Linked DNA regions of Pyrodictium delaneyi. Each later gene encodes a partner of the first gene's protein in a complex. Links are inferred from orthologs where the notes say so. Each region holds a gene or a part of one and is shown in the gene's direction. Other genes may lie near its edges. The genes, in order: Pyrde_RS05130, Pyrde_RS02330, rpl12p, rpl7ae and Pyrde_RS02335.

Region 1 (5,914 bases):
TGTACGTGTAGCCGACAATAGTGGCGCCAAGGAGGCCATGATTATAGGTGTCATAGGGTACCATGGCCGTCTACGTAGAATACCACCAGCAACTATAGGCGACATGGTAGTTGTCACTGTGAAGAAGGGTACGCCAGAGATGAGAAAGCAGGTAACACGCGCTATAGTGATAAGGCAGAGGAGGCCATACCGCAGACCCGACGGCACATGGGTAGCCTTTGAGGACAATGCAGTGGTTATCGTCAGCCAGGACGGGTCTCCTAAGGGTAGCGAAATACGTGGCCCTGTCGCCCGCGAGGCGGCGGAGCGCTGGCCAAAGGTGGCCAACATAGCTAGCATAATCATCTAAATCCCTATATTTATCGTCTTGCTAGAACGCTTGCTTATAGCACGTGGACACGACGATGTATGAATGGGTGCGGTAAGATGCGCTGGGTGAAGTCGAGTCAGCCTCGAAAGCAGAGAAAGGCACTCTTCAACGCACCGCTCCATAAGAGGCAAAAGCTCATGGCTGCACCTCTTAGTCCCGAGCTACGTAAGCAGTACGGCATAAGGAGTCTACCAGTGCGCGTAGGCGACGAAGTCGTCGTGATGCGGGGCGACTTTAAGGGTCACAAGGGTAAGGTTGTACGTGTAGACCTACGCCGTATGAGGATATTCATAGAGGGTGTCACGATAAACAATGCACGTGGTGAGCCCCGCTACTATCCGGTGCACCCCTCGAAGGTCATGATAGTGTCTCTGAACCTTGATGATAAGCGGCGCCGCGAGATAATAGAGCGCAAGCGCCGTCAGCGCGAAGTCCAGCTGGCCCTCCTCCGCGGGAGAGAGGGGTCTATAGGGGGCCAGAAGCCTGAGGCCCAGTAGCAGATGGGGACCACGCTAGGGGTGGCAAGGCATGGCTAGAATGGGTGGTCGTAGGCACCTGAGAACATTAGCTGCTCCAAAGTTCTGGCCCGTACGTCAGCGTGCTGGCGTCTTCACAGTAAAACCGTCGCCGGGCCCTCATCCCATAGAGAGATCCATACCGCTACTGATACTTGTGAGAGATGTGCTAGGCTATGCTAAGACTGGCCGTGAGGCTCGTAAGCTTATAGCGGAGGGCCACTTCAAAGTAGATGGTAGAATTAGAAGGAACTACAAGTACCCCGTAGGCTTCATGGATGTAGTTGAGATAGTTGATACCGGTGAGGCCTACAGAGTACTCCCGTACCCTGTACGCTTCTTCACACTACACCCAATACCAAAGGAGGAAGCAAGTTTCAAGCTAGGACGGCTGGAAGACAAGTCTACAGTGAAAGGTGGACATATACAGCTACATCTACACGATGGCCGCAACGTGCTCATACGTGTCTCCGACCCAACGAACCCAGTAGAAGCTAAGGAATACAAGACCCTAGGCACAGTAAAGATATCAATACCTCAGCAGGAGCTGCTAGGTTATGCACCGCTCGATGTAGGTAGCCTGGCCATAGTATTCGGTGGCCGCAACGTTGGCCGTGTAGGCAGGATAGTGTCAATACAGCGCGGCCTTGGACGTAAAGGCAGCATAGTCACGCTTGAGGATGCCCGCGGAGAGAAGCTCCAGACGAGTCTCGATTACGTCTTCGTAATTGCACCGCCCGAGGAAGAGCCCTGGATAAGCCTCCCGGAGGGTGCATGGAAATGAGCTACTTTAGCTATACGCCGGTTGTGCAGCAGCCTACATCCCCGCTTCCACTGTCACAGGAAGAGATAGAAGCTATCAAGAAGCGCTGGGAACAGAACCCTATGGTAAAGCCCCGCCTAGTCAAGGTTACAGTCAACATTAGCGTCGGCGAGTCCGGCGAGAGACTACAGAAGGCTATACGCGTGCTCGAAATGCTAACCGGTCAAAAGCCATCGGTACGAAAGGCTAAGAAGACAATACGCGACTTCGGCATAAGGAAGGGCGAGCCCATAGCAGCCGTTGTAACCCTTCGCCGCGAAAAGGCGATCGAGTTCCTACGCAAGGCGCTCCAGGCTGTTGGCAACAAGCTAAAGGCTAGCCAGTTCGACGAGTTCGGCAACGTAGCGTTTGGCATAAAGGAGCACATAACTATACCAGGTGTACGCTACGATCCAGAAATAGGCGTATTCGGAATGGACGTAGTACTAACCATCGAGAGGCCAGGTTACAGAGTAGCACGGAGGAGGCGTGCACGCAGCAGGATACCACGCCGCCACCGTGTAACAAAGGAAGAGTCTATGGTGCTTCTACACGAGATGTTCGGAGTAGTTATAGAGCCGAGGTAGAAATGCCGGGTCTAGACTCGGGGGTGCCTGGTTATGGGGAAGTATAGGCCGCCTAGAGTAGTAAAGTACGGTAAGGGCGCATACAAGTGTCAGCGTTGTGGCAGCCACGATGCTGTAATAAAGAAGTATGGATTGATGCTCTGTCGCCAGTGTTTCCGCGAGCTAGCAGTTAGTCTAGGCTTCCGTAAGTATATGTGATCAGGCATAGCGGGGTGATACAGGATGGTTATGCTTGATACACTTGCTAACGCGATGGCTGCTATAGTTAACGCTGAGATGAGGGCCAAGCCGGAAGTAGTCATAATGCCAGCGTCGAAGCTGATAGCTAATGTACTCCGCGTCATGCAGCGAGAGGGCTACATAGGTGAGTTTGAATATATAGATGATGGTCGCTGGGGCAAGATACGCGTAAGACTACTAGGCCGTATAAATAAGGCCGGCGTCATTAAGCCAAGATATTCTGTGAAGTACACCGACCTAATCAGAATGCCAGAGTGGCTTCGTAAGTATCTACCAAGCAGGGATATCGGTATACTGATACTGTCGACAAGCCAGGGAGTAATGTCGCATCGCGAAGCACTAGAGCGTAAGATAGGTGGTGTACTGTTAGCATACGTCTACTAGCGGGCATTACCTAATTTTACAGTGTCTAGGCTTGTCGTCAGCCTCCTGGGGTTTGTAGAAGCATCTGTGCGGGAGGTAGTGGCGTTACAACCTCATGCTCATCGCTACATCTACATGCAGTAAAGGGGTGTGCGGCAGGATGGCTAAACTTGTACATATAGCTGAGGAGGTGCCTATACCAGAAGGTGTAGAGGTAAGTGTAGATGGGTTAAAAGTTACTGTCCGAGGTCCCAAGGGGGAACTAACGAGAGACTTCTCGCATGCACGCGGTGTGATAATAAGGGTCGACGAGGACGAAGAAGGTAAGAAGGTAGTAGTTGAGGCATACTTCGCCAATAGGAGGCTTAAGGCACTAGTGGGTACAATAGCAGCTCACATAGAAAACATGATTACTGGTGTAACTAAGGGCTTCAGGTATAAGCTAAAGATAGTGTTCTCACACTTCCCTGTAACAGTTAAAGTGCAGGGTGACAAGGTAGTCATAGAGAACTTCCTTGGCGAGAAGGCGCCGCGTGTTGCTAGGATAATGCCGGGCGTTACGGTAAAGGTCCAGAAGGACGATGTCATTGTTGAGGGTATAGATATAGAGGCTGTAGGCCAGACAGCGGCCAACATAGAACTCGCTACAAAGGTTAAGGATAAGGACAGACGTGTTTTCGTAGACGGTATATACATCTATGAAAAGGGGGTGGCTGAGTAATGGAGCGTGGCAAAGATATAGAGAGGCTGCTTAGAGTAAGGCGTTTGCTGAAGTCCAAGAAACCTGAGTTCCTACGTACACTATGGTGGAAATTCCCCAAGTTCAAGAATGACCCGAAGTGGCGTAAACCAAAGGGTATAGACAATCCTATGAGGCTACGGCTGAAGGGTAGACCTCCAGTAGTGGATGTCGGGTACCGAGCACCAGCAGCAGTACGTGGACTACACCCTACTGGGCTAGAACCTGTACGTGTGAGCAGTCCCTCAGAGCTAGACAGGCTGGACCCGTCAAGACACATAATATACATAGCGGCGGGAGTCGGGCTGAGGAAACGTCAGCAGATACTAGAGAAGGCGCGTGCTAAGGGCTTCCGTGTAGCAAACGCATAAGCACCTCTTTCTTATACCGGGGTGATTGCTCTCCGAGGTCAGGGAGCTGGGAGAGGCTGCGGGGTGGCCTAAGAATGGCTCAGGATTTGTCCATGCAGCGTAGACTCGCGGCAGAGATACTGGGTGTAGGCGAGTCGAGGATATGGATAGATCCTTCCAGAATAGACGATGTAGCTAGTGCCATCACTAGGGAAGAGGTGCGCCGCCTAATCAAGGAAGGCGTGATAAAAGTCAAGCCTAAGCACAGCCCCTCTCGGGGTCGCTGGCGTGAGAGGCACGAGGCCAGGAAGAAGGGCAGGCACCGTGGCTACGGTAGACGGAAGGGCGAAGCCTCGGCGAGGCGTGACCCCAAGGAGGAATGGATGCACCGGATACGTAAGATGAGAAGATACCTCCGCTACCTTCGTGACCATGGTGTAATAGACAGGAGGACCTACAGAAAGCTCTACATGTGGGCTAAGGGCGGAATGTTCCCAACATTTGCGTCGCTCAAGAGATGGCTAGAAGAACACGGATACCCTACAAGCGTCCGCAAATAGAACTTTCTCATAATACTCAATACTCTTCTTTGATTCCCATACTCCTAACAATCCTCCTACCCGTCTGGTATAGTCTGCTTATAAAGCTCGGTTGGCTAGTTAAACCTCTTTATGCTAGCCTTTGTGTGCTCCCCTTGTTTACGTAATGGGCTCAGGGTGTGGTAAGGTAACAGAGGGAAACTGTGCCCCTCTCTACGATTTGTATTTATTAAGGGAGTGTGGGGTTGCGCTTCTCCGCACCGGGTACGCGGTTAGGGCCGGTGGACTGTCATGGCTCATGGACCAAGATACAAGGTGCCGAGGAGGCGGCGTAGGGAGGGTAAGACCAACTACTATAAGCGCTACATTATGGTACTCTCTGGTAAGCCCAGGCTAGTCGTTAGGAAGACTAACAAGTACATCTGGGTTCAGGTAATCATTGCTAAACCTCAAGGCGATGTAACAGTTGCTGCGGCTCATAGCAGAGAGCTCGTGAAGCGTTATGGTTGGCTAGGCGGAACGAAGAACACCTCGGCAGCCTACCTCACCGGTATGCTTGCTGCCCTGCGCGCCCTCAAGGCGGGTATAGACTACGCGGTACTCGACATAGGGCTACACAGGCCAGTACGCGGCGCTAGGGTCTTTGCTGCTCTCAAGGGAGCTGTCGATGCCGGACTAGAAGTGCCACACAGCGAAGAGATATTCCCGGAGGATTACAGGATACGAGGCGAACATATAGCCAAGTATGCTGCTATGCTTGCCCAGGAGAACCCAGAGCTTTACGAGCGCAGATTCAGCCTATACCTCAAGAGAGGTCTACGCCCCGAAGATCTGCCTAAGCATTTTGAGGAGGTTAAGAGTAAAATACTAGAAGACTACCGTGATGTTGTTGAGAAGGTAAAGGCTGCTAAGGAGGCTGTTGCGTGATGAGCCTCTCGCCTTACGAGCTCGAGCAGGAATGGAAGCCACGTACATTCGTAGGGAGGTTGGTAAAGGAGGGTCGTATACGCAGCCTCAGCGAGATATTTGAGCGTAACCTGCCGATACTCGAGCCCGAGATAGTGGACTACTTGATAGGCCCAGAGCTAAAGAGCGAGACTGTTGACGTAAGACTGGTACAGAAGATGACTGACGCTGGCCGCATAAACAAGTTCCGCGTAGTAGTCGTCATAGGTAATGAGAACGGCTTTGTAGGCGTAGGCCAGGGCAAGGCTCGGCAGCTAAGGCCAGCAATAGAGAAGGCTATACGCAACGCCAAGCTCAACATAATACCCGTGCGGCGTGGGTGCGGTAGCTGGGAGTGTCTCTGTGACCAGCCACACAGCGTACCCTTCACAGTACGCGGTAAGAGTGGTAGCGTAGAGGTGGTCCTCAAGCCAGCGCCCCGTGGTACAGGGCTAGTAGCAGGC
Region 2 (5,766 bases), 540 kb from region 1 along the record:
CGCTGTCCTCTCAAAGTATGAGGAGGAGTGGGAGAAGGCTTAGACCCCTCCCCTGCTAAGCCGGGCTGCCTGGGGTGGCGAGAGTGTCGTTTATACCCCGTGATGCGGTAGAGAAGGCAGTTAGAGAAGCTATAGAGGCGAGTCCGCGGCGTAACTTTAAGCAGTCAGTGGATCTTATAGTCGTAATGCGTGATGTTGACCTCAAGAGTCCACAAGGACGCATAAGGGAGGTAGTCTTCCTGCCATATCCGCCAAATAAGAAAGTGAACATATGTGTGGCAGCTGATGGCGATATGGCGGTGAAGGCTCGCGAAGTTGCCGAAAGAGTTCTAACGAAGGAAGAGCTACAAGGGCTTGTGGGCAACCGTAAGGCTGCCAAGAAGATAGCTGAGTTCTGCGACTGGGTGCTCGTTCGTACAGACCTAATGCCCCTAGTTGGTAGGACCTTGGCTCCGGCTCTGGGTCCGCGTGGCAAGATACCCATACCTGTGCCACCTAATGCTAACATAGTAGACTTCGTTAAGAGGTACCGTGCAGCGGTAATGCTGAGGATGAAGGACCAGCCGCAGGTGATGTGCCGCGTCGGAACAGAGGATATGAAGGTTGAGGAGATAGTAGAAAACATATACAAGGTGCTTAATACGCTAGAGGGTAAGCTGCCGAACGCTAGGAACAACATAGCGAGAGTCATAGTCAAGACTACTATGGGTCCACCTGTCGAGGTCATGCTGCGCTAAATGCTTGCCTAGATGCTAGTCATTGTCTTTCCCATACCGTACTGTAGATGTCTCCCAATCAGGAGGTGTATCATAGGATGAGTGTTGTCCAGGCTCATATGCGGCGTATACCAGAGTGGAAGATAAAGGAGGTAGAGGAGCTAACCGAGCTGATCAAGAACCACAAGGTCGTAGCTATTGTCGACCTATCTAAGACGCCGACAGCTCAGCTGCAGCGTATACGCCGGAAGATAGAGCGTAAGTTCGGCGACAAGGTAGTACTTAGGGTAGCCAAGAATACACTCTTCAGGCTAGCCCTTAAGAGAGCTGGTATAGACCCTTCCCCGCTCGAGCCTTACCTGACTGGGACTAACATGTTCATATTCACTAACCTTAACCCGTTCGAACTCGCACTAGCCCTTGACAAGATATATGCGACCAAGCCTGCCAAGCCCGGCGACATAGCACCTACAGAGATAGTGCTTCCTGCGGGTGATACTGGCTTCAAGCCTGGCCCGATAATGAGCGTCTTCGGTAAGCTACGTGTACCGATACGTGTCCAGGGAGGCAGCATCTGGATAGCTAAGGATACTAAGGTTGCCAAGCCAGGCGATGAAATATCGCCAGAGCTAGCGTCCATACTTCAGAAGCTAGGTATTGAGCCAATAATAGTGAAACTCAAGATAAAGGCGGCCTATGAGGATGGTGTTGTAATTCCGGCTGACAAACTGATACTGGACCTAGAAGCATACCGCCGTGACGTGGCTCAAGCGCATCTAGCAGCGCTCATGGTGGGTGTTGAGATAGCGTACCCAGAGCCACAGGTGCTAGAGCTAGCTATACCTCTAGCAGTGAGGCGTGCGCTAGCAGTAGCTGCTGAAGCGGGCTACGTGACGCCAGACAACGCCGAGTATGTGATAGGCCTGGCTGTGGCTAAGGCTCTAGCAGTAGTAGCAGCACTCGGAGATACAGCCAAGGAGCTAGGAATAGATATCCAGGTGGCGGCACCAGCTGCTGCGCCTGCTGCCGAGGAGAAGAAGGAGGAAGAAGAGAAGGAAGAGGAGGAGAAGAAGGAGGAGGTAGGCGAAGAGCAGCTAGCAGCAGGCCTCGAGAGCCTCTTCGGCTTCTAGAGACCCCTATACCAATCAAGCATCTGGGAACTCTTTTCAATCCATACCCTATATTGCTTAGCAATCTCTTAGCCATCCATTATCCTGTTTCTTTATGTTGGATATCGCTTGGCTAAGCATGTGGCGCGCTTGTCTTGTGCTAGTTCTGGTGCTTACCCTCTACAGGCTAGAGTCTAGTCTTGCTTGAAGTCTAAATAGTAGCTATTCATGCCCGCTCTATCCCCTGGGGGTTTGGCGGTATTGCAGGCTGACCCGAAGGAATACCAGCTGGAGTTCTTCCGGGAAAAGGGCTTCACTAGGCGCCGGTGCCATGTAGGCGGCGAGTACTTCTGGACTCTTAATCCAGAGCAAGAACACTGCAATGATGCGCCATGTGTTGAGTACTATTTCTGGAACCTTCCGAAGAAGGTTAACGATCTCAGCGTAGCTGAGGCTAGGAGGAAGTTCATCCGGTTCTTTGAGAGAAACGGCCACGAGTTCATAGAGCCTAGGCCCGTAGTAGCTCGGTGGAGAGAAGATCTCTATCTAACTATTGCAAGTATTGTCGTCTTTCAGCCTCACGTGACCAGCGGTGTTGTACCGCCGCCTGCCAACCCTCTCGTGATAGTTCAGCCGAGTATAAGATTAGAAGACATAGACAATGTAGGACTCACTCTAGGTAGGCATCTCACCAGCTTCGAGATGGGCGGGCATCACGCCTTCAACTATCCAGACAAACATGTATATTGGAAGGAGGAGACAGTACGCCTGGCCTTCGAATTCTTCACAGAAGAGCTCGGCATACCGCCGGAGCACATAACGTTCAAGGAATCTTGGTGGGAAGGCGGTGGTAATGCCGGGCCAAGCTTCGAAGTAACAGTTGGCGGTCTCGAGCTAGCAACACTAGTATTTATGCAATACCGCGTAACCGATGGAGGATATGAGCCGATACCCCTTAGAGTAGTAGATACAGGGTATGGTATCGAGCGTTTAGCGTGGTTCACGCAGAAAGTACCTACAGCATTCCACGCTATATACGGCAGTTTACTAGACGAATTCTACAAGCTTCTCGGCATAGAGCCTGCTCCACGTAATCTGCTCTGGGCAGCTGCACGTGATGCTGGCAGACTAGATCCTGAGAACCCAGAGAGCATAAAGAGATTTTATGAGAGAGCTGCACGTGATGTAGGTCTCGAGCCTAGCGAGGCCGAGAAGCTGCTACGCCGTGAGGCAGCGGTATACGCGTTACTGGACCATAGTAAGACCATAGCATTAATGCTAGCCGATGGCATCGTGCCGAGTAATACTGGCGAGGGCTACTTAGCTCGGCTAGTGATTCGGCGAGCTATCCGGCTGATAAAGAAGCTCGGCAGTGATGTTAGCCTCGTAGAGCTTGTCGAGAGACAAGCCCGATTCTGGGGCAATGACTACTACCCACAAATGTTGCGTAACATAGACTACATACTGAAGGTCACTAGGATAGAGGAGGAACGGTATAGAAGAAGCCTAGAGAGGGGTCTACGCGAGGTCACAAGGCTTCTCCGACGTAAACGCAGCCTAAGCCTTGACGACCTCATAGTGCTCTATGACTCTCATGGTTTGCCACCCGACATGGTTGCCGAAGCAGCTGCAAAGCTCGGTGTAAAAGTGGATGTTCCGCATAACTTTTACGCAATAGTTGCCGAGCGTCATGGTGCTAGCGGTGGTATAGCTAGACGGGCTGAGCATCCCAGCCTCCCACAAGACGTAGTTGGGTGGCTCAAGGGATTCCCGGCGACGGAAAGACTGTTCCATCAGAATCCCTATCTGCGTGAATTCAACGCCAAAGTTCTTGGTGTAAAAGGTGTCTATCTGGTCTTAGACCGTACAGCATTCTATCCTACAGGCGGCGGACAACTGCATGACACTGGCGTTATACGTCTATGTGGCGAGGAATACCAGGTAAAACGTGTAGAGAAGGTTGGAGATGTTATAGTGCATGTGCTTGACCGTGAGCCCAGAAGTAACTGCTCCGAGGCTTGGGGCCGGATAGACTGGGAGCGCCGCTACCGGCTAATGAGACACCATACCGGTGTACATGTGATACTGGGTGCCGCTAGGCGTGTTCTAGGAGAACATGTATGGCAGGCAGGCGCCGAGAAGACACCAGAGAAAGCACGCCTTGATATAACTCACTATGAGACTCCTAGTCCCGAGGAAATACGAAGGATAGAAGAGCTAGCCAATAGAGCTATACTAGAACGCATTGACGTAGAGACAAAAATAATGGATAGAAATGAGGCCGAGAAACTCTACGGATTTAGGCTATATCAAGGTGGCGTTCCAATGACTCCTAAACTGCGTGTAGTAAAGATAGGCGATTGGGATGTAGAGGCGTGCTTTGGCACACACGTGGCCAATACTGCCGAGATAGGTGCAGTGAAGATAACACGCGTCGAAAAGCTACAGGATGGGGTCATACGTCTAGAACTTGTAGCTGGGAGCGAGGTTGCTCGTTATGCCTCAGAGCTTGAGGAGCGTGTAAACCGCGTAGCTAATATAGTGAGTGGAAGTGTCACGGAGCTCGAGAAGCGTGTAGAGAAGCTAATACGTGACTACAACAATACTCGGCAGAATCTCAACAAGCTTCGGAGATATATAGTCGAACAATTAGCCGAGAGGATCAAAAAGGAACCATTGACCATAGACGGTATTAGGATATATGTTGTTAAAGATAAACTGCCGCTCCATGATCTATACCAGGAGCTAACCAAATTACTAAGCCAAGAAGATCCTGATGGCATTACAATTGCGCTAATACCCGTGGAACAAGGATTAATGGTAGAGATTGGTGCAGGCTCCTCTGCATCAAGACGAGTTAATCTGCGTGAACTAGCCAGACTATTAAGCAACAAAGGCTTCCGGGGTGGAGGCAAGCCAACGCACATCAATATGCTAGCTAGGAATGTCGATGAGAATGAAGTACTAGAAGTAATTATATCGGCTCTACGTGAACTAATTAAGGAAAAACCATAGGGGGAGTCCGTATATCCCAGCTAGATATCCCGCTGGATGCATTCTATGATCTTTTCTTTCTACTGACTCGTGGATATCCGCGAGGCGAAGCACTAGAGTTAGTCAAGCGTAAGTATGGCCTCTCTAGGCGAGAGGCCATACTTTTGGCTAGATGTATACATTCCGAGAATGTCTCTAAACTAGTCAAAAATAAACTTGTAATACCCAGAGATCTATTTAATGCTAAACTTGTAGTTGATGGGTTTAATCAGCTAGCCACCATCTATGCAGCCCTTATGGGTGTTCCCGTGTTTGTCTGTAGTGATGGTCTAACACGTGATGCTTTACTTTCGGGACCCCGCCTTGTCATAGAGAATATTAGAACCCTGGCAGGTATTCTTGCGGATGTTTTACGTGCTATAAAACCAGGTAAGGTGGTCATTGTCCTAGATAGCCAGCCTAGTCATAGTGGTGACGCTGCAGCGTTTCTCCGTAGAAGCCTCAATGGTCTTAACGCTCTAGTCGAGGTATCAAGAACAGCAGACAAAAGAGTAATAGAATATGCGTTGGCCGGGTATGTTGCAGCGAGTAGTGATATAGCAATAGTAATGAAGGTTGGTAAGGTATTCGACTTAGCAGGTTTTGCGATCAGAAAGACACTATCACAGAGAGCTAAGGTAAACATTATACCCCAGCTGCTAGAGACTCTACACAGCCGGTGGTGCGTGAAGAGAGGCGGCGGGAAGAAGGGCCCGTAGCCTAGCCAGGATAGGGCGCCGGCCTTCTAAGCCGGTAGTCCGGGGTTCAAATCCCCGCGGGCCCGCCATCACGGGCCCTCAGCTCTCTCGCCCGCCGCCTCCCCATAATTATGTGGCAGCGCCTTGATTTGCTACAGTCTACATAGCTCATGGTATAATTCTATAAGTGAGCTAGTCAATTGTCCCCAT
Region 3 (5,677 bases), 860 kb from region 1 along the record:
GATATACCATACTGGGCGGAGCCTGCTCGACGGCAAGGTGGCGGGAGTTATAGCTGCTGGTGAGGAGGCTGGCGCTGCAAACGCCCTCTCGTGGATGCTGTTGACTCTCAACATGATGGGATTCCACGTGCCAGCTTGGGGTGCTGCCTACTACCACGGGAGAGGTGACGTACTAGAGAACGAACAGGCCACGCTCGACGCATACAACGTCGGTGTAGCTGTAGTCCGGCTCGTTAAGGCTCTCCGTGGCGAGCATGCTGGCAGCGAGCCCTGGTACCGGCTTGATGTACGGGAGCGCGTGGCAGATCTTGTAGAGGAACTCCGGAAGATTGCGGAGGAGGAGAAGGAGAAGGCGAGGGAGACGAGACCATGGCTTCTATAACTGTTTATGGGCCAGTCCGGCTCGGCGATCCTGCAGTCATTGTGCATGGTGGAGCTGGGGGCTGGCGTGGTATAAGCAGGATTGAGGAAGTTCTCGGTGCTGTTAGAGCCGGAGCTGCTGCAGGTCTTCATCACGCCAGGAAGGGTGTACTTGAGGCGGTTGTCGAAGCTGTCGCTGCATTAGAGGACAGTGGCGTACTTAATGCTGGTATTGGCAGCGTACTCACATATGATGGACGCGTGGAAATGGATGCTGGAGTTATGACTGACGCTACGCAGGCTGGCGGCGTTGCTGTGGTAACGTATCCACGTAATCCGGTGCGTCTAGCCGCGTATGTAGCGAGAGAGCTTCCTCACGTGCTGCTAGCTGGACCCGCTGCGGATGAACTCGCACAGCGGCTTGGGCTGGAGAAGCACCCAGGTCCCAGTCCACGTGCCCTTGAGCGATGGAAGACGCTTAGAGAGAAGCTGCGTAGCGGCGAAGGCCCCAGCTGGGCTCGAGTGATACATGAACTCTATGGCGACACTGTAGGGGCTGTTGTTCTATCTGCCGGAAGGCTTGCCGCATCAGCTAGTACCGGCGGCATAGTTCTGAAGCACGCAGGGCGTATAGGAGACTCGCCAGTACCTGGCGCCGGGTTTTACGTGGAGCGTGGCGTTGGAGGCTGCTCTGCGACGGGAATTGGTGAGACGATTCTCCTAGGACGCCCCTGTGTTTACGCTGTTGAGCTGATCGCGGAAGGTGTACCCGTCGAGGAGGCTGCACGAGCCGCTGTGGCCCGTCATACCCAACTCTTCGGCAGTGATAATTTAGGTATAATAGTTCTCGATGCAAAGGGTTATGCTGCTGCCGCTATGAATACCCAGGGTATGCCCATAGCTGTTGCAGGACAGCTTAAACCTAACGTGGAGCCTCTGATGCTGTGGGGAGGTGGCGGGGGAGCGGAAAGATAAAGAAACCCACCCGGGCCTGGAGGCGGGCTGGGTAAGAAAGCTTAGAGGATGGGCTGGAGGAGTCGCGCAATGGAGTACATCTACGCTAGCCTTGTGCTATATGCAGCTGGTAAGGAGATAAACGAGGAAAACCTCAAGAAGATACTCGAGGCCGCTGGCGTAGAGGTAGACGAGGCCCGCGTGAAGGCTGTAGTAGCTGCCCTCAAGAACATCAACATAGATGAGGTAGTGAAGTCCGCCACAGCTATGCCGGTAGCACCAGCTGCTGCACCAGCAGCGGCACCTGCTGCAGCCGAGGAGAAGAAGGAGGAAGAGGAAGAGAAGGCTGAGGAGAAGAAGGAGGAGGTAAGCGAGGAGCAGCTAGCAGCAGGCCTCGAGAGCCTCTTCGGCTTCTAAAGGGGCCCGCTGACTTACTAGGAGGATTTTAGGCTACGTGTTTTTGTTCAACTGGAATCTTTTCCTCTTCAATTCTTCCATTAATGCTTCTTTCGCCTCTTTCAGAGCTTGGCCTATGTACTCTGCATAATCTATTTTAGGTGGCTGTGTGTCGTCCCGAAGAAGACTCTCTTGGACTTCTATATAGACTCTATTGTGTATCTGTGGTAAACTTGTCGTGGAACCTATACCTTCAGCGAACACTTCAGGAAGCAGAGTACATGGCTTAATTATTTCCCAGTATATATATCCCGCAGTTGCATATGCAAAATCAGAGCCTTTTGAAGAGTAGTAATCAAGCATGGCCTTCTCCATAGCATCGAGTACGTAGAAGGAAGCTACAAAGCCAGGTAACCTTGCTGCTTGCTCCTCTATACTCAGTTCGCGGAGTTTTGACGCTAAAGGTCTCCCGAGGCGTACAGAGTAGGCTAGGACCCAGCCGGGTACAAAAATGCCCGGAGATAGGTCATGGAATAGCTTAACCACTAGAGTCTTTATTTCACCATTAAAGAAGGTTACCACTCCCATGTCGCGGCCTGCATGCTCCACAATTTCCTTTATTTCTGTACAGATGGGCTTACTTACGCTCTCTCTGCAGTAGTCCTCCCATATTAACCATAAGCTAGAGAGCCGAGTAACAGCTGCCGTGTATACTACGGCTAAGTCTAGGACATCCTTTTCCTGTACAGCTTGTATGACTTGTGTAAATTGCTCACTAGGAAGCTTAGCAATATCTTCTAAGAAGTTCTTAATGTATTCTGCATACTTACCATGCATCGAACTTATTACCATAACTGCACCATTCCCTCCCCACTTACGAGTAATACATTACAAGCAACATGCATGTTTTACGACTGAACCATACAATTACGTTACATTACATTTATCAGTAGCTCACTGTGCAAGTATGACTGACTAATAATACAATACTTTTAATGAGGATATTCCGCTAATTTCATACGTCTCTTCATGAGCTAGGTGTCTCGACTTTCTAAACCCCTCTTCAATACCACTCCCTATAAAGAGTGTTCGCTATCGATAGGTAGGATACGATACATCCCCGAACGAGCGTCGGCAAAGTAGTAGAATGAAAAGACAATAATTACTACTGAGTTATGTTAATGGAAGAAGGCTGAGCCATGGAAGTGCTCTTACTTTAGCAGCTTCTCTTCGTACTGCTGTATGTATTGCACGCTTTCCCGGAGGTCGACAAAGTACTTTGCAGCCTTTTTTACATCTTCTACGGTCACCTTGGTCCTGCCCTCGCGTTCTGCAAGTATACGTGCTGGCTCCATGAGCTGTACTGCATAGCGGAGACTACGCTCCACACCCAGTCTGGTTAGTTCTTCGAGAGCATCATCGCTGAGCGGTATCTCTTCCTCGTCAGCACGTATCTTTAGTATCTCACGTATCTCCTCAGCTGTGTAGGGTCTTGTCCTTATTATGAGGAGGCGGTCTAGCAGATCTAGCGGTATTCCATGCGGTGCTTCTATGTCGGTACCCCTTATCTTGGTCATGCCCCGGTTAGTCGCGAGTACTAGTATCGGGGCTAGCTCGCTCTCCATAGCTCTTGTCAGGAAGCTGAACGCCTCTATGTCGAGCATATGAGCATCGTCTATGAAGAGTACGCCGGGCACAAGCTCGGCACGGCCCTCGTTTACTAGCTTCTTTACCTCTTCGTCAACACGCTGGCGCACATCGCTTGGTATCTCTCTTGTTATTGGCATGCCTAGGAAACTTGCTACCGCCGCCCGCTGGGCTGCGTAAGCCACGTCTAGGTCGTGTAGTGTCAACATGTGGACTATCTCCTTGTCCTTCTTTACTGACCCGCTCGGCTTCTCTACGCATCTATATGCCGATATGTCATAGCGACTCTCACTACATAGACGGCCTACCTTGTGAACTTCACCTGTCTCGGCGTCTATCCATATCACGTCACCGCGGCGGACTCGTAGCTGGAGGAGTTGGACCGCTATCTCTTCACCTACGCGCAGCTTCAAGCTATCATCGGTAGTCTCTAGAACTATCTCTGCTTCACGGGGCACCTTCACGTAGGGGTTGAACGGGTGCTTCACGTAGGCTATGCGGAGCTGCTTAACTGCGCCCTCGTATACTGTTCTCCGTTCGCGGAACCTCACGCCTATTGACTTACGCAGAGCCTGCATGAGTACTTCCGTCTTCTTTAGCTCGCTACTGTATATCTCTGAACCACTCATGGCTACGAATGGTGTATCCTCGCCTAACTCCTTGGCTATGCCTACTGCTATGGCTGTCTTCCCGGTTCCGCTTGGACCTACTATCAATACACCACGACCAGCCATTTTGCCTTCACGTATCATTTGGACTACTATGCCTGCTGCTTCGCGTGCCTCTGTCTGGCCAACCATACCGTCAGCTACGAATTTGGCGTGACCGTTCTCGTCGAGGCCTAGCCCCCTGATGTGGCTGTGTGCGCCGACCCTTCTGGTCTCCTTTACTGGTTTTACCTCCTTTATTGCTGCCATACTCTTGGCACCCATTGGAACGCGGCTTCAACCCGCTTCTACAAAAAGCTTTCTCACCCGAGGCTGTGCCCCTAGGCATTGTCCCGTAGGGCTCGGTCAGCGAAGCACAGTCACAGCCCCTCGCCGCCCCTCCGAGGGGCTCAGACACTGGCGGTCTCCTCACAGCCGCAGAGAGTTATCCGCTGAGGTAGTCTAGTATACTCCTCTGCCCTCTCCGTCCATCAGCGCTGAGCTTCTCCTTGGAGACCCTATGCTCTCTACGTGCTGAGCGTTGTGCCTCAGCTAGTGCCTGGCGGGCACGCTCCTCGCCGAGGCCACGGAGGAGCTGAGCAAGCTGCTCGGGATTAAGCCCAGCCAGGTCGCTAGGGCTGCGATATCCTGCCTCGTAGAGGCGGCGTGCACGTACCCTGCCTATTCCTGGGAGCTTTACAAGCTCTACTAGCTCCTCCTGGACGCCATGCTTCACCATTACTGTCAGTTTGTCTAGGTAAGCTGCTGCGGGATGCCCAGTAACCCTAGCCAGCTGCGCCATGGAGTATACCAGCCATGCGGAAGTCTCTACCACACCACGGAGGTCGCCAGGATCTATCCCATACTTCGCTAGGATAACGTCCTCTGGCTTCTCCATCACCCAGTCTAGCAGCATATCAGCAGTATAGAGGGCTTCAGCTGCTACAGCTATATCGGCTTCACCTACTTCCTCGTAAGGGGTGAAGCCCAGGTCCTCTAGCAGCTGCTCGGCCTCCATCTCTAGAGCTAGGTGTAGCCCCCGGGGCGGCCTTATTCGCGTCGCATCGGGGCTCCACAGGGCTAGGAATAGGAGCCTCTCAAGCGGCGGCCGCTCGCTATGAAGCGCCTCTAGCCCACGTAGCATCCTATGCCCGGTAAGCGGGTCTATATAGAGCTCCGCCACCCGCCGCCCTGTCTCAGTTGCTTCCACCACGTCGCCGACACGGTCTATGAAGCCGTACTCGCTCAGAGTCCAGGATATCCTGTCTATCTCTTCGAGAGGTGGGCCTACTTGAACCGTATAGAGCGTCCTCTCGAAGACACGGGCTACCTCAGCTACCGTGGCCACGCCTAGGCTCGAGACTACTGCAAGCACTTGACTTCGCAGAGCTGCCTCAGAGACGAGCTTAGAGACTATGGGCTCAAGCTCGCCCTGCACGTAGCCTATGAGCGCCTCCCAGGCCTGCTCCTGGGTCCTCGCGATTATCACTGCCTCGCCTACCGGGTCAAGGCCCGGCCGGCCAGCACGGCCAGCGAGCTGCTTATACTCAGAGACCTTTATCGGCTCAGATCCCCTGCCCGGCCGGAAGCGGTAGAGGGTATCGACTACAACCCGCCGGGCAGGAAGATTGACCCCTGCCGCGAGCGTAGGCGTTGCTACTAGCACGCGTAGT
Region 4 (5,687 bases), 1.0 Mb from region 1 along the record:
GCCGCTATCCTCACCCGCTAGTCGGCGATCGCTACATCGTCTGGCCTACCTACAACTTCGCAGCCGGCGTTGATGACTGGCTAATGGGTGTAACACACATACTCCGTGCCAAGGAGCATATGCAGAACACGATCAAGCAGAAGTACGTATACGAGTACATGGGCTGGAAGTATCCACACGTTGTACACTTTGGACGCTTAAAGCTTGAAGGCTTCATAATGAGCAAGTCCGCACTAAAGCAGCTCCTTGACCAAGGCGTCAGCAGTGGAATAGACGATCCACGATTTGCGACTATAGCTGGTCTAAGGAGGCGTGGAATAACAGCTGAGGCTATAAGGAAACTAATACTAGATGTAGGCGTTAAGTACACTGATGCAAGTATAAGCTATACCAACCTAGCTGCCACAAACCGCGTGATAGTAGACCCCACAGCTCGTAGAATAATGGCAGCCATACCGCCGACGCCAATGATTATAGAAAACTTGCCATGGGAGAAACGCGAATTTGAAATACCCTATCATCCGTCGGGCAAACTAGGTTCAAGAAGAATAAGCCTAGAAGGACCAACAGCAACAGTCTATATATCGCAGAGCGATAAGAAGCTACTAAAGAAAGGCAGTATTGTAAGGCTCATGGAGGCTTTCAATGTAGAAATAGTAGACATTGAAGGAGATAAGATAAGAGCTAGATTCCATAGCCTCGGCCTAGAGGATGCGCGTAAGCACCGGGCCCTTATAATACAGTGGATCCCGGGCGACGCATCGCTCCAAATAGAGCTCCTAGTACCTGAAGGTCTAGACCTAATACAGCGACGCGGGATAGTAGAGCAGGCAGCAGCAGAACTAAAGCAAGGAGACATAGTGCAGCTAGTACGCATAGGCTTCGCAAGAGTAGACGCTCTGGAGACGGAAGACGGGTCCGTGAGGAAAGTAGTAATGGTATTTGCGCACGAGTAACCGCCTGAAGACAAGGCCCGCTAGTTTTGTAAACCCTAGCAGTAGTGGCTCCTCTACACGCCCAGATACCTGGGCGACGACCAGGCACCGGGAGGAGGATGAGCCATGAGCAAGCCCTTCTATGTAAGGTTCGAGGTACCCGAGGAGCTAGCTGAGAAGGCATACCAGGCACTCGAGATAGCTAGGAAGACTGGTAAGATAAAGAAGGGCACCAACGAGACAACCAAGTGTGTAGAGCGTGGCCTTGCAAAGCTAGTACTCATAGCTGAGGACGTAGATCCGCCAGAGATAGTGGCGCATCTACCACTACTATGCGAGGAGAAGAAGATACCCTACGTATACGTGCCCAGCAAGAAGAGGCTAGGCGAGGCAGCAGGCATAGAGGTGGCAGCAGCAAGCGCATGCATCATAGACCCCGGCGAGGCCAAGAGCCTAGTCGATGAGATAGTAAAGGCTGTAAATGAGCTAAAGGCTAAGGCTGCCTAACCTTAGATACATCTGCCTATAGAGAACACATCTATGAAATAATTTTTGCTGTCAGAAACACTAGTTCCGTTTTATAGAGACTTGATAGAGAGTTCTACCTTGTCCTAGTGGATTCGGGGATGCATGTAGACACTTCTGCATTGAAATCGCAGCTCCTGCACGTGTAGCGTAAGGTATAGCGCATACACTTCTCCGTAGGCTTCACAGCTATATCCTTGACTACAGTTTCACCGCATGGGCATGAGAGTAGGTCTATATAGGAGACGACGCCACCTACGGTGCTCTCAGTACGCAGCCTAGCCTTTATGCCTAAGTTAGCTAGCTCCTCCACGAGCCAGTTGAAGTAGGCTATAGTATGTGGTTTCATGCGGCTAGCTAGCTTCTTGGCTGATTGAGTGTATATTATGTAATCGGACGCGGCGGCATAGCTTAGTGAGTCGAGTGCAGCCTGAAGCATATCTGTTATGGTTGCATGGTATGCTGTAAACTGGTTAAACAGTGATAGTGCGCCTATACGTGCCAGTACATCGGCGTCAAGTACTATCATCGTGTACTGGGATGAGGGCGAGCGTAGGTGTACATCCTCTGCTTCTTCTAGCACCTTGCGTACATGGTGGGCTATGTGGTGTGGGAGTTTATCAATCATAGTGGTAACGCGAGGATAGCTGTAGGCTAGAGCGGCTACGGCGGCTGTCTCCTCGCTGCAGTTTTCAAGCCCGCATAGCTTTGCTGCATAGAACGCCGTGAGAACAGCATGGTGTGGAACTCCAGAGAGTAGCTCCTCGGGGTTTATGCCGCGTATCCTAGAGAGGGCGTGGACAACAGCTTCGCGTACCATGTAGAACGCCCCCAGAGGCGAGGGTTGTTGGGGGCATTGTGTTTTATAGCCCGCTTTCGCTAGGGGCTCTGCGGGGGCTAGAGAGGCTTGAGCCAGCGCAGGGACAAGGACTTCAACATTATCGAGGAGATAGGCTTCCCCGCCGAGGTCATACAAATAATAGGCCGTACCGGAGTACACGGTGAGGTCATACAAGTGCGCGTGCGTGTGCTTGAGGGCCGTGACAAGGGTCGCGTGCTGACGCGTAACGTCCTCGGCCCTGTAAGGCTAGGCGACATAGTTATACTAAGAGAGACTGAGCGTGAAGCCAGGAGGCTAGGTAGGAGGAGGTAATAGGCCATGCCGGTAGTACACAGTTGTACTTACTGTGGTCGCGAGATAGAGCCTGGTACTGGCCTAATGTACGTGAAAAACGACGGCTCGATACTATGGTTCTGCAGCAGCAAGTGCCTCAAGCTATGGAAGATGGGCCGTGATCCCCGTAAACTAAAGTGGACAAAGCACTACACAAGACTGCGCCACTAACTATTACATTGCCGGCCCTGGCCAGCGACACTGTGTTATAGGCATGTTTTTGTCCTCCCTGGTAGTCGTACGGTCAGTCGGCCTTGCATCTTCCCTAATACGCTATTACACAGAGTTATGATTGTGGTTTCATGCTAAATGCTTGCAAGTATAAGTGCTATTGTTATCAATGCGCCGCCTAGTAGTAGCCGTGGCTCAATATGCTCCTTTGCCACTGGGGCGACGACGAGCTGCGTCGTTATAGGCGAGAGTGCTAATCCTATGGCTACAATGCTCGCAGGCATGAGTGAAAGAGCCACGAGGAATGCTAGTGCACCTACAACATAACCTAGTAGCGAGCTCGCCACAATCTCTACTGCTATATAGCGAGCGTCTTTCCATAGAAGTATCGGGCGGAGGAGTACGAGGACTGTGAATACTGCTCTAGCACTTGCTACGCTTAGATAACCGGCCCGGTCCAATGCGGCCTGGTACGCATACATGCTAGCCCCCCATATAAGGGAAGTTGCTATGGCAGCAGCTATGGCGGATAATCTATCCCGGTGGGGTAGTGCTAGCCTTCCTCCTCTGCTGGTGGACACAGTCCATATTCCTACTAGTGCAAGTGCTGCGGCGAAGAGGACGCTTACGCCAGCCTCGCCCCGGATATAGTCGTATAGGCTAGTCCATATCACGAATAGATATGAAATAGGCATGGCTATACTTGCACCAATACGGCTAACACTATAGACGAAGAGGCCATCGCCTAGAATGGTGCCAAGAACCCCGCCTAGCCATACACCGAGTTCGAACACAGGGTCGAGCCAGGGTGTAGTTAGCGGAAAGCCCTCGTAGGTGTAGGCAAGCGGTATTGTTGCAAGGGCGGCGACGAGCATCCGCCATCCATTAAAAGCCCAGGGGTCTACGCGCCTCACTTTCAGCGATGCCCTACTAACTATGGCGGGAGCTAAGCTCCATGCTATAACCGCCACTAGTATAGCGACGAGCCCCTTGAATTCCATAAAAGCAGGCACCATGTAGGCTAGTCCCTGCCTTTCCTATTCCTACTCCTAGCAAGCTCTGCGAGGAAACCTGCAAGTGATGGGTAATCTTCCTCGCCTTGCCCCATGAGTGTCATCAAGGCGTAGTGGTTAGCCACAGCGGCAGCTACACCGCCTGGCAGCCCCGCGTCGGTTAGAGCCTCGAACGCGTACCTTGCGTCCTTCCCGGCTAGTCTGGCGACAAAGCTCGCCTTTCCACGAGGCCATAGTCTCTCGCCATACCGCTCTACTATTGTCTTAATCCATGTCCTACCCAGAACCTCTCTTGCAAATAGATCAGCACTAAGTCCGTAGGACTCAACTAGCGCGAATGCTTCTCCGAGCCCAGCTATTATGGAGAGGAATGACAAGTTGAAGGCCAGCTTAGCAGCGGCAGCCCTAGGAGGCTCGCCGAGGTAGACGACGTCGCCTAGGTCGCGTAGATGCTTAGTATTGCACACCCTTTCCCCGGCTCTCGAGCTACATAATATGACTAGGCTGCCCTCGAGCGCATTCCGAGGATTTCCCGCAACAGGAGCCTCTACATAGATGCCGCCAGCACGCGACACTATGCTGTCTGCTACAATGCTGTGCCGGGGTGTAACTGTCGCGTGATTAAATACAATCTTGCCAGTTAGCGGTTTTGTAGCTACACCGTTGCTCCCTGATAAAACCTCGAGCGAGGCCTCGTCATCAGATACAACTATGTGTATGAACTCACATGCATCGGCAGCTTCGCGAGGTGAGGCGACAACTTCGGCCCCAAGCTCTTCTGCGAGAACCTTAGCCCTGGACACTGTGCGGTTCCAAAGAACCAGGCTATAGCCTTTCTCGGCAAGCCTCCTCGCCATAGCTGAGCCCATGCGCCCCAAGCCGAGAACAGCTATACAACCAGACATCCCGGATCTCCTCCCGAGGGCTTGGTTAGAGAGGCACTGCTTCATAACCGCTTCCCGATAGGCATGATAGCTATGGGTATCTCAATGTAGCAGTCTACGCTAAGTAGTCTACATAGTTCCTCGTCGTAGAAGGCACCGACAACAACGGTAGCTAGTTTCAGCGCTTCAGCTACTAGGTACACGTTCTGAACTACTGTCCCAGCGTCGAGGTGGATGTAGCGATAGGAGCGGGCTGCATACTTGCTAGCGGTCCTAGCATAGACAGCTGTAATTAGTAGCGCAGCTGGGGCCTCGACAATGTGCTCTTGGCCAAGTGCTATAGTCGAGAGGATGTCCATGTAACTCCCACTTCTAAGCAGGCAGAGAGAGTGAGTAAGAGGAATGTAATGGTAAAGGCCGGGTTCGAGGCCTTCAACGCGCTCTGCAACTAGATAGGCTTCTACCGGTTGTAGGCCTCCGGCACTAGGGTAGACTCTTAGAGGCCAGTCGCCGTCCCACCCCCGTATACCTACAGCATGGTATAGTATTGTAGAAATTTCTAGAAGGCTTAGTGGCTCGGGACTGTAGCTTCTTCGGCTCCTGCGCAGCCTTATAGCGGAAAGAGTGTCTACACCGCTATGCCTGAGGGGTTCCGGCAACTCTACACGGTTAGAACAGTAGTACTGTTTGAAGAAGCCTGGCCAGCTGACAGTCGGGCTATCCATGTAGGCATCTTTTTCTATCATCGTAGCATAATGGTAGAGAGCGGCTACATCTTCATGCTTCTCCATCTCGGCTACGCCACGTAGGAATAGCCTCCGCGCACCCTCGCCTAGCCGTGCCATAAACGATCTAACAGCTCTACATACATCGTCTACAAACACTAAGGCCACCCCAAGACTCTATCACAGGCCCAGTAAAGACGCTAGACGATACCGTATACCATGTACTAAGAGTGTCCTCTTATAGCCCTCCCAGCAGCCCT
Region 5 (5,871 bases), 540 kb from region 1 along the record:
AGAGTTAGAAATTGATATTTAGATTGCTATTTTCCGATACACCCTTACAAGGCGAAAAGTACTCGTATGTAATGAACTCGGTTCCAGGACCCAAGGTTCTCTAGTTTCAGCCCCTCATACGGGATCCTCTTTAAGGTAGACAGTTCTAATTACCTCTCCACGTCTAGCCGGTGATATACTGGGGACGCTGATTGATAGAGTACATGAATGTCCATGGGAACCCCAATATAGGTGTCTACATATTTGCTAACAACAGCATAGCATTGGTGCCTCCAACGATTACTGAGAAGGATAAAAAGAAGATAGCCGACATTCTTGATGTAGAAGTCATAGACGTCAAGATAGCAGATATGATAATCAATGGTGTAATGGTGGCTGGTAATGATAAGGGGTTGTTGTTGCCAAGAATAGTAAAGCCTGAGGAATATGATAGCCTACGGGAGTATATAGGTGATAAGATACGGCTAGAGATCCTTGAAATACGTCAAACTGCTCTCGGAAACTTGATAGCTGCCAACAATTATGGAGCATTCGTATCACCAACGATAGATAAGTCAGCTATCGAGAAAATTAAACAAGTCCTGGGCGTAGAGACTGTATATCAGCGTCATTTGGCGGATATTCCCACAGTAGGCTCTATGATTGTTGTAACTAACCGTGGTGGTGTTGTGCATCCGGGCGTAAGTGACGAGGAGATCAAGGTCCTGGGCAACGTGTTTCGTGTAGAGTTCGCCACAGCTACTGTAAACTTTGGCCTTTACTTTGTAAAGGCAGGGCTTGTCGCGAACGATAAAGGTGCACTGGTAGGCGATGAAACTACTGGTCCCGAGCTTATGAGGATTCAGCAAGCCTTAAGACTCGGGGGCTGAGCCGGAGGGTCTAGATGGGGGCTGCGGTATGGGCGACGTGAAGTTCTACCTTGTTGAGGGTAAGATGCTGATACGTCCACATAAGATGCCGGAGTGGTGGAAGTTTAGGAAATATGTAAGAGCGCTAAAGCCAGAGCACGCTGTAGAGAAGGTGTTGTCGGAGCTGGGTAGCAACCATAAAATAAAGAGGTATCATATCAAGATAGAGCGTGTCGTTGAAGTACCAGCCGAGGAGGTGCCTGACCGCAGCCTAGTAGCCCTAGCCAGCCTCACTAGGTGGATTAAACCTTGAGTACACAGCAGACTATAACCCTTGAAGAGGCTATTGAGCAGCTGACTCTTCTCGAAAACCAGATAAAACAACTCCAAACTGCCACAGCGGAACTCGAAAGTAGACTAATCCAGCTCTCAGCGGTTGAAGAGGCGCTTATGAATATACGTAATGGTGCAGAAGATGCGCTAGTACCGCTGGACTCTAGGGGCGGAGTATTAGTACGTGCATCCATAAAGCCTCTTGAAAAGATATTGGTACATGTCGGTCTAGACTTGTTCGTAGAGGTTCCTCACGAGAAGGCATTGAAATTCATACGTGAGGAAAGAGCATCTACGTCAAAGCTGTTAGATGCGTACCAAAGGGAACTTGCAAAGCTTACCCAGTATTATGCTGCTCTCCGCTCTGCTGTGGAACAGTCTCTCCAGGCTGGCATGGCGCAGACACGCCAACGGCAACAGTAGCTATAGTGGGGCTCTCCCTTTCTACCGGTTGCTTGCATTCATTAACTAATTTAAACATCTTGGGCTCACTAAGTTTCCTTGTATCCAGCCCTTGTTTATCGCTCAGCCGGCCCGGCTATAGAGACGCTTAGCTATATACAATGTTAGATAAACCGGAGGTTGTACCGTATGGTATTTAACAAGCTTAAAAAGGCGTTGAAAAAGTTTGTAGATAACGTCGCCGAGGTCGTCGCTACCAAGGAGATAAAAGAGGAGGAATTGGAACCAATACTAGAAGAGCTCGTAATCAGTCTAGCTGAGAGTGATGTGGCGTTTGAGGTTGCTGAAGAGATAGCTGCAAAGCTTCGGGAGAAGCTTGTAGGTAGTAAAGTGCCGAGATTCAGCGATCTACGTAGCCACGTAGTTAAGACTTTAGAAGAAGCTATTGTGGAAGTACTTAGCCGGGGTTATAAGCGGTTGGATCTTGTTGCAGAGGCGTCTAGGCGTTCACCTGAAAACCCGCTGAGAATAGTATTCTTCGGCGTCAACGGTGTAGGCAAGACTACTACCATAGCTAAGTTTGCTTATATGTTTCGTAGCCAGGGTGTAACGCCAGTAATTGCGGCTGCTGATACATTTCGTGCTGGCGCTCAAGAGCAATTACGTAAACATGCTGAGAAGCTCGGTGTACCGTTTATTGGCGGGCGATATGGTGCTGATCCTGCAGCAGTAGTCTATGATGCCATAGAGTATGCACGGGCTCGCGGCTACCGTGTTGTATTGATAGATACTGCTGGACGCTTGCACACAGATAGAGACCTTATGGAGGAGCTGCGTAAGATAACTAGAGTGGCTAAACCAGATTATCGTGCTCTAGTGGTTGACGCCCTTACGGGTAACGATGCTGTTGAGCAGGCTCGCTTCTTTGACGAGGCGGTGGGCATAGATTTCATAGTAATGACTAAGGTTGATGCAGATGTTAAGGGTGGTACAGCACTTAGTGTTGCTGCTGTGACCGGTAAACCCATTCTCTTCATGGGCGTGGGACAGAGCTATGAAGACTTGGAGCCTTTTGAACCGCGTCGCTACGCGGAAAAGATACTAGCAGAGCTAAAGCAGGGAGAGACCTGATAGCCCCGAGGTGTGGCAAAGCTTACATTTCTAGCTCTGTATAGCCCTGCTACGTGGGGCCAGCGCTATGGCTGTAAAGGAGAAGGAGAGCATTATAGACTATATGAAGGCTACTCTGCACGAGTGGAAGCTTATCCTCCAGCGTGTAGAGAAGCCAGACAAGATAGAATATATACAAGCAGCCAAAGTAATATGGCTGGCCATACTTCTCGTAGGCTCCGTAGCCTATGTCATACACTTTGTAGCTACATCGCTTCTAACTGGATAATAGTGGGGGAGTGAAATGGAGCAGCAAGAAGATAGCGCGGTGCAGCGTAAGCCGTCTGTACAGCCACGTCTTTACGCCGTTAGGACTGTTGCCGGTAGAGAATTGGACGTGGCGCTTATTATAGAGCAGCGTGTCCGTGACGAGAACATACCAATATATTCCATCATAGTGCCGTCGCAGATACGAGGTTACGTCATAGTTGAAACTCCTGCAGCATTCCACGCTGCTAACGCTATACAAGGTATAAGGTATGCTAAGGGTGTGGTACCTGGAGTATTGCGTTATGATGACGTAGAGAGGCTGCTAAAGCCGGAAGCAGTAGTCGAAACTCTCAAGCCTGGAGACGTTGTGGAGATAATCTCTGGGCCGTTCCGCGGCATGAAGGCGCAGGTTGTTCGAGTGTTGCCGGGTAAAAATGAGGTAGTTTTAAATGTGCTAGAGGTTGAGTACCCGCTTCAAATCACGGTACCAGGTGACTCGGTGAGGCCCGCTAGGGAGCGAGGGAGCTAGCAATGGGCATGATTAGGGTCATCAACGTCAAGGTTAAGGGGGGCGAGGCTTCCCCAGCCCCACCTCTAAGCGACTCCTTGAAGAAGGTTGGGCTAGATGTAGAGAAGGTTGTAGAGGAAATCAACAAGCTTACTGAGAGATATAAGGGATTCGAGGTACAAGTGAAGATAATAGTTGACGAGGATACTAAGGAGTACGAGATTGAGGTAAAGCCGCCAACAACTACGGAGCTACTGCTGAAAGCGGTGGGTGCTAAGGAGCCTTCCGGTGATCCGATGCATCAGAAAATAGGTGATTTACCATTTGAGAAGATAGTTGAGATAGCCATAATGAAGAAGCCTGCACTCACAGCCAAGACCCTCAAGGCGGCTGTCAAGACCATATTGGGATCTGCTAGGAGCATAGGTATAACTGTCGACGGCAAGGATCCTAAACAGGTCACGCGGGAAGTCGAGGAGGGCGTTTACGACGCTGTCCTCTCAAAGTATGAGGAGGAGTGGGAGAAGGCTTAGACCCCTCCCCTGCTAAGCCGGGCTGCCTGGGGTGGCGAGAGTGTCGTTTATACCCCGTGATGCGGTAGAGAAGGCAGTTAGAGAAGCTATAGAGGCGAGTCCGCGGCGTAACTTTAAGCAGTCAGTGGATCTTATAGTCGTAATGCGTGATGTTGACCTCAAGAGTCCACAAGGACGCATAAGGGAGGTAGTCTTCCTGCCATATCCGCCAAATAAGAAAGTGAACATATGTGTGGCAGCTGATGGCGATATGGCGGTGAAGGCTCGCGAAGTTGCCGAAAGAGTTCTAACGAAGGAAGAGCTACAAGGGCTTGTGGGCAACCGTAAGGCTGCCAAGAAGATAGCTGAGTTCTGCGACTGGGTGCTCGTTCGTACAGACCTAATGCCCCTAGTTGGTAGGACCTTGGCTCCGGCTCTGGGTCCGCGTGGCAAGATACCCATACCTGTGCCACCTAATGCTAACATAGTAGACTTCGTTAAGAGGTACCGTGCAGCGGTAATGCTGAGGATGAAGGACCAGCCGCAGGTGATGTGCCGCGTCGGAACAGAGGATATGAAGGTTGAGGAGATAGTAGAAAACATATACAAGGTGCTTAATACGCTAGAGGGTAAGCTGCCGAACGCTAGGAACAACATAGCGAGAGTCATAGTCAAGACTACTATGGGTCCACCTGTCGAGGTCATGCTGCGCTAAATGCTTGCCTAGATGCTAGTCATTGTCTTTCCCATACCGTACTGTAGATGTCTCCCAATCAGGAGGTGTATCATAGGATGAGTGTTGTCCAGGCTCATATGCGGCGTATACCAGAGTGGAAGATAAAGGAGGTAGAGGAGCTAACCGAGCTGATCAAGAACCACAAGGTCGTAGCTATTGTCGACCTATCTAAGACGCCGACAGCTCAGCTGCAGCGTATACGCCGGAAGATAGAGCGTAAGTTCGGCGACAAGGTAGTACTTAGGGTAGCCAAGAATACACTCTTCAGGCTAGCCCTTAAGAGAGCTGGTATAGACCCTTCCCCGCTCGAGCCTTACCTGACTGGGACTAACATGTTCATATTCACTAACCTTAACCCGTTCGAACTCGCACTAGCCCTTGACAAGATATATGCGACCAAGCCTGCCAAGCCCGGCGACATAGCACCTACAGAGATAGTGCTTCCTGCGGGTGATACTGGCTTCAAGCCTGGCCCGATAATGAGCGTCTTCGGTAAGCTACGTGTACCGATACGTGTCCAGGGAGGCAGCATCTGGATAGCTAAGGATACTAAGGTTGCCAAGCCAGGCGATGAAATATCGCCAGAGCTAGCGTCCATACTTCAGAAGCTAGGTATTGAGCCAATAATAGTGAAACTCAAGATAAAGGCGGCCTATGAGGATGGTGTTGTAATTCCGGCTGACAAACTGATACTGGACCTAGAAGCATACCGCCGTGACGTGGCTCAAGCGCATCTAGCAGCGCTCATGGTGGGTGTTGAGATAGCGTACCCAGAGCCACAGGTGCTAGAGCTAGCTATACCTCTAGCAGTGAGGCGTGCGCTAGCAGTAGCTGCTGAAGCGGGCTACGTGACGCCAGACAACGCCGAGTATGTGATAGGCCTGGCTGTGGCTAAGGCTCTAGCAGTAGTAGCAGCACTCGGAGATACAGCCAAGGAGCTAGGAATAGATATCCAGGTGGCGGCACCAGCTGCTGCGCCTGCTGCCGAGGAGAAGAAGGAGGAAGAAGAGAAGGAAGAGGAGGAGAAGAAGGAGGAGGTAGGCGAAGAGCAGCTAGCAGCAGGCCTCGAGAGCCTCTTCGGCTTCTAGAGACCCCTATACCAATCAAGCATCTGGGAACTCTTTTCAATCCATACCCTATATTGCTTAGCAA

Evidence for each region.
Region 2: Pyrde_RS05130 (region 1) and Pyrde_RS02330 share a complex: the UniProt entries of both Methanocaldococcus jannaschii proteins name them as parts of the 50S ribosomal subunit. The link is inferred for Pyrodictium delaneyi from one-to-one orthologs.
Region 3: Pyrde_RS05130 (region 1) and rpl12p share a complex: the UniProt entries of both Methanocaldococcus jannaschii proteins name them as parts of the 50S ribosomal subunit. The link is inferred for Pyrodictium delaneyi from one-to-one orthologs.
Region 4: Pyrde_RS05130 (region 1) and rpl7ae share a complex: the UniProt entries of both Methanocaldococcus jannaschii proteins name them as parts of the 50S ribosomal subunit. The link is inferred for Pyrodictium delaneyi from one-to-one orthologs.
Region 5: Pyrde_RS05130 (region 1) and Pyrde_RS02335 share a complex: the UniProt entries of both Methanocaldococcus jannaschii proteins name them as parts of the 50S ribosomal subunit. The link is inferred for Pyrodictium delaneyi from one-to-one orthologs.

Annotation. Positions count from the first base shown.
Region 1 is NZ_CP013011.1:1,001,006-1,006,919, reverse strand. What follows is about bases 1,840-4,817. They hold Pyrde_RS05130 (50S ribosomal protein L6), read left to right. Parts: upstream 1,840-3,037; coding sequence 3,038-3,598; downstream 3,599-4,817. Other genes in these bases: Pyrde_RS05115 (50S ribosomal protein L18), read left to right, coding at 4,797-4,817; Pyrde_RS05120 (50S ribosomal protein L19e), read left to right, coding at 4,062-4,526; Pyrde_RS05125 (50S ribosomal protein L32e), read left to right, coding at 3,598-3,987; Pyrde_RS05135 (30S ribosomal protein S8), read left to right, coding at 2,497-2,898; Pyrde_RS05140 (30S ribosomal protein S14), read left to right, coding at 2,308-2,472. Outside these bases: Pyrde_RS05160 (50S ribosomal protein L14), read left to right, coding at 1-349; rplX (50S ribosomal protein L24), read left to right, coding at 427-867; Pyrde_RS05150 (30S ribosomal protein S4e), read left to right, coding at 899-1,669; more of Pyrde_RS05145, read left to right, coding at 1,666-1,839; more of Pyrde_RS05115, read left to right, coding at 4,818-5,432; Pyrde_RS05110 (30S ribosomal protein S5), read left to right, coding at 5,432-5,914. UniProt on the Methanocaldococcus jannaschii protein: This protein binds to the 23S rRNA, and is important in its secondary structure. It is located near the subunit interface in the base of the L7/L12 stalk, and near the tRNA binding site of the peptidyltransferase center.
Region 2 is NZ_CP013011.1:460,033-465,798, reverse strand. The notes cover bases 1-2,830. They hold Pyrde_RS02330 (50S ribosomal protein L10), read left to right. Parts: upstream 1-814; coding sequence 815-1,846; downstream 1,847-2,830. Other genes in these bases: alaS (alanine--tRNA ligase), read left to right, coding at 2,087-2,830; Pyrde_RS02335 (50S ribosomal protein L1), read left to right, coding at 84-737; Pyrde_RS02340 (50S ribosomal protein L11), read left to right, coding at 1-43. Outside these bases: more of alaS, read left to right, coding at 2,831-4,840; Pyrde_RS10360 (DUF434 domain-containing protein), read left to right, coding at 4,837-5,577; Pyrde_RS02315 (lipoate protein ligase C-terminal domain-containing protein), read right to left, coding at 5,709-5,766. UniProt on the Methanocaldococcus jannaschii protein: Forms part of the ribosomal stalk, playing a central role in the interaction of the ribosome with GTP-bound translation factors.
Region 3 is NZ_CP013011.1:138,444-144,120, reverse strand. Bases 327-3,067 are described here. They hold rpl12p (50S ribosomal protein P1), read left to right. Parts: upstream 327-1,404; coding sequence 1,405-1,731; downstream 1,732-3,067. Other genes in these bases: Pyrde_RS00820 (RuvB-like helicase), read right to left, coding at 2,922-3,067; Pyrde_RS00825 (hypothetical protein), read right to left, coding at 1,765-2,562; Pyrde_RS00835 (isoaspartyl peptidase/L-asparaginase), read left to right, coding at 370-1,335; Pyrde_RS00840 (flavodoxin family protein), read left to right, coding at 327-382. Outside these bases: more of Pyrde_RS00840, read left to right, coding at 1-326; more of Pyrde_RS00820, read right to left, coding at 3,068-4,274; Pyrde_RS00815 (DEAD/DEAH box helicase), read right to left, coding at 4,450-5,677. UniProt on the Methanocaldococcus jannaschii protein: Forms part of the ribosomal stalk, playing a central role in the interaction of the ribosome with GTP-bound translation factors.
Region 4 is NZ_CP013011.1:1,998,526-2,004,212, reverse strand. What follows is about bases 1-2,751. They hold rpl7ae (50S ribosomal protein L7Ae), read left to right. Parts: upstream 1-1,061; coding sequence 1,062-1,442; downstream 1,443-2,751. Other genes in these bases: Pyrde_RS10170 (50S ribosomal protein L24e), read left to right, coding at 2,620-2,751; Pyrde_RS10175 (30S ribosomal protein S28e), read left to right, coding at 2,368-2,613; Pyrde_RS10180 (hypothetical protein), read right to left, coding at 1,537-2,280; Pyrde_RS10190 (glutamate--tRNA ligase), read left to right, coding at 1-956. Also shown: more of Pyrde_RS10170, read left to right, coding at 2,752-2,805; Pyrde_RS10165 (DMT family transporter), read right to left, coding at 2,940-3,821; Pyrde_RS10160 (NAD(P)-dependent oxidoreductase), read right to left, coding at 3,827-4,723; Pyrde_RS10155 (SagB/ThcOx family dehydrogenase), read right to left, coding at 4,765-5,586. UniProt on the Methanocaldococcus jannaschii protein: Multifunctional RNA-binding protein that recognizes the K-turn motif in ribosomal RNA, the RNA component of RNase P, box H/ACA, box C/D and box C'/D' sRNAs.
Region 5 is NZ_CP013011.1:463,889-469,759, reverse strand. What follows is about bases 2,937-5,871. They hold Pyrde_RS02335 (50S ribosomal protein L1), read left to right. Parts: upstream 2,937-4,044; coding sequence 4,045-4,698; downstream 4,699-5,871. Other genes in these bases: Pyrde_RS02330 (50S ribosomal protein L10), read left to right, coding at 4,776-5,807; Pyrde_RS02340 (50S ribosomal protein L11), read left to right, coding at 3,495-4,004; Pyrde_RS02345 (transcription elongation factor Spt5), read left to right, coding at 2,998-3,492; Pyrde_RS02350 (protein translocase SEC61 complex subunit gamma), read left to right, coding at 2,937-2,982. In the rest of the region: Pyrde_RS02375 (50S ribosomal protein L31e), read left to right, coding at 1-8; Pyrde_RS02370 (translation initiation factor IF-6), read left to right, coding at 192-869; rpl18a (50S ribosomal protein L18Ae), read left to right, coding at 898-1,161; pfdA (prefoldin subunit alpha), read left to right, coding at 1,158-1,604; signal recognition particle-docking protein FtsY, read left to right, coding at 1,773-2,714; more of Pyrde_RS02350, read left to right, coding at 2,782-2,936. UniProt on the Methanocaldococcus jannaschii protein: Probably involved in E site tRNA release. Binds directly to 23S rRNA. Protein L1 is also a translational repressor protein, it controls the translation of its operon by binding to its mRNA.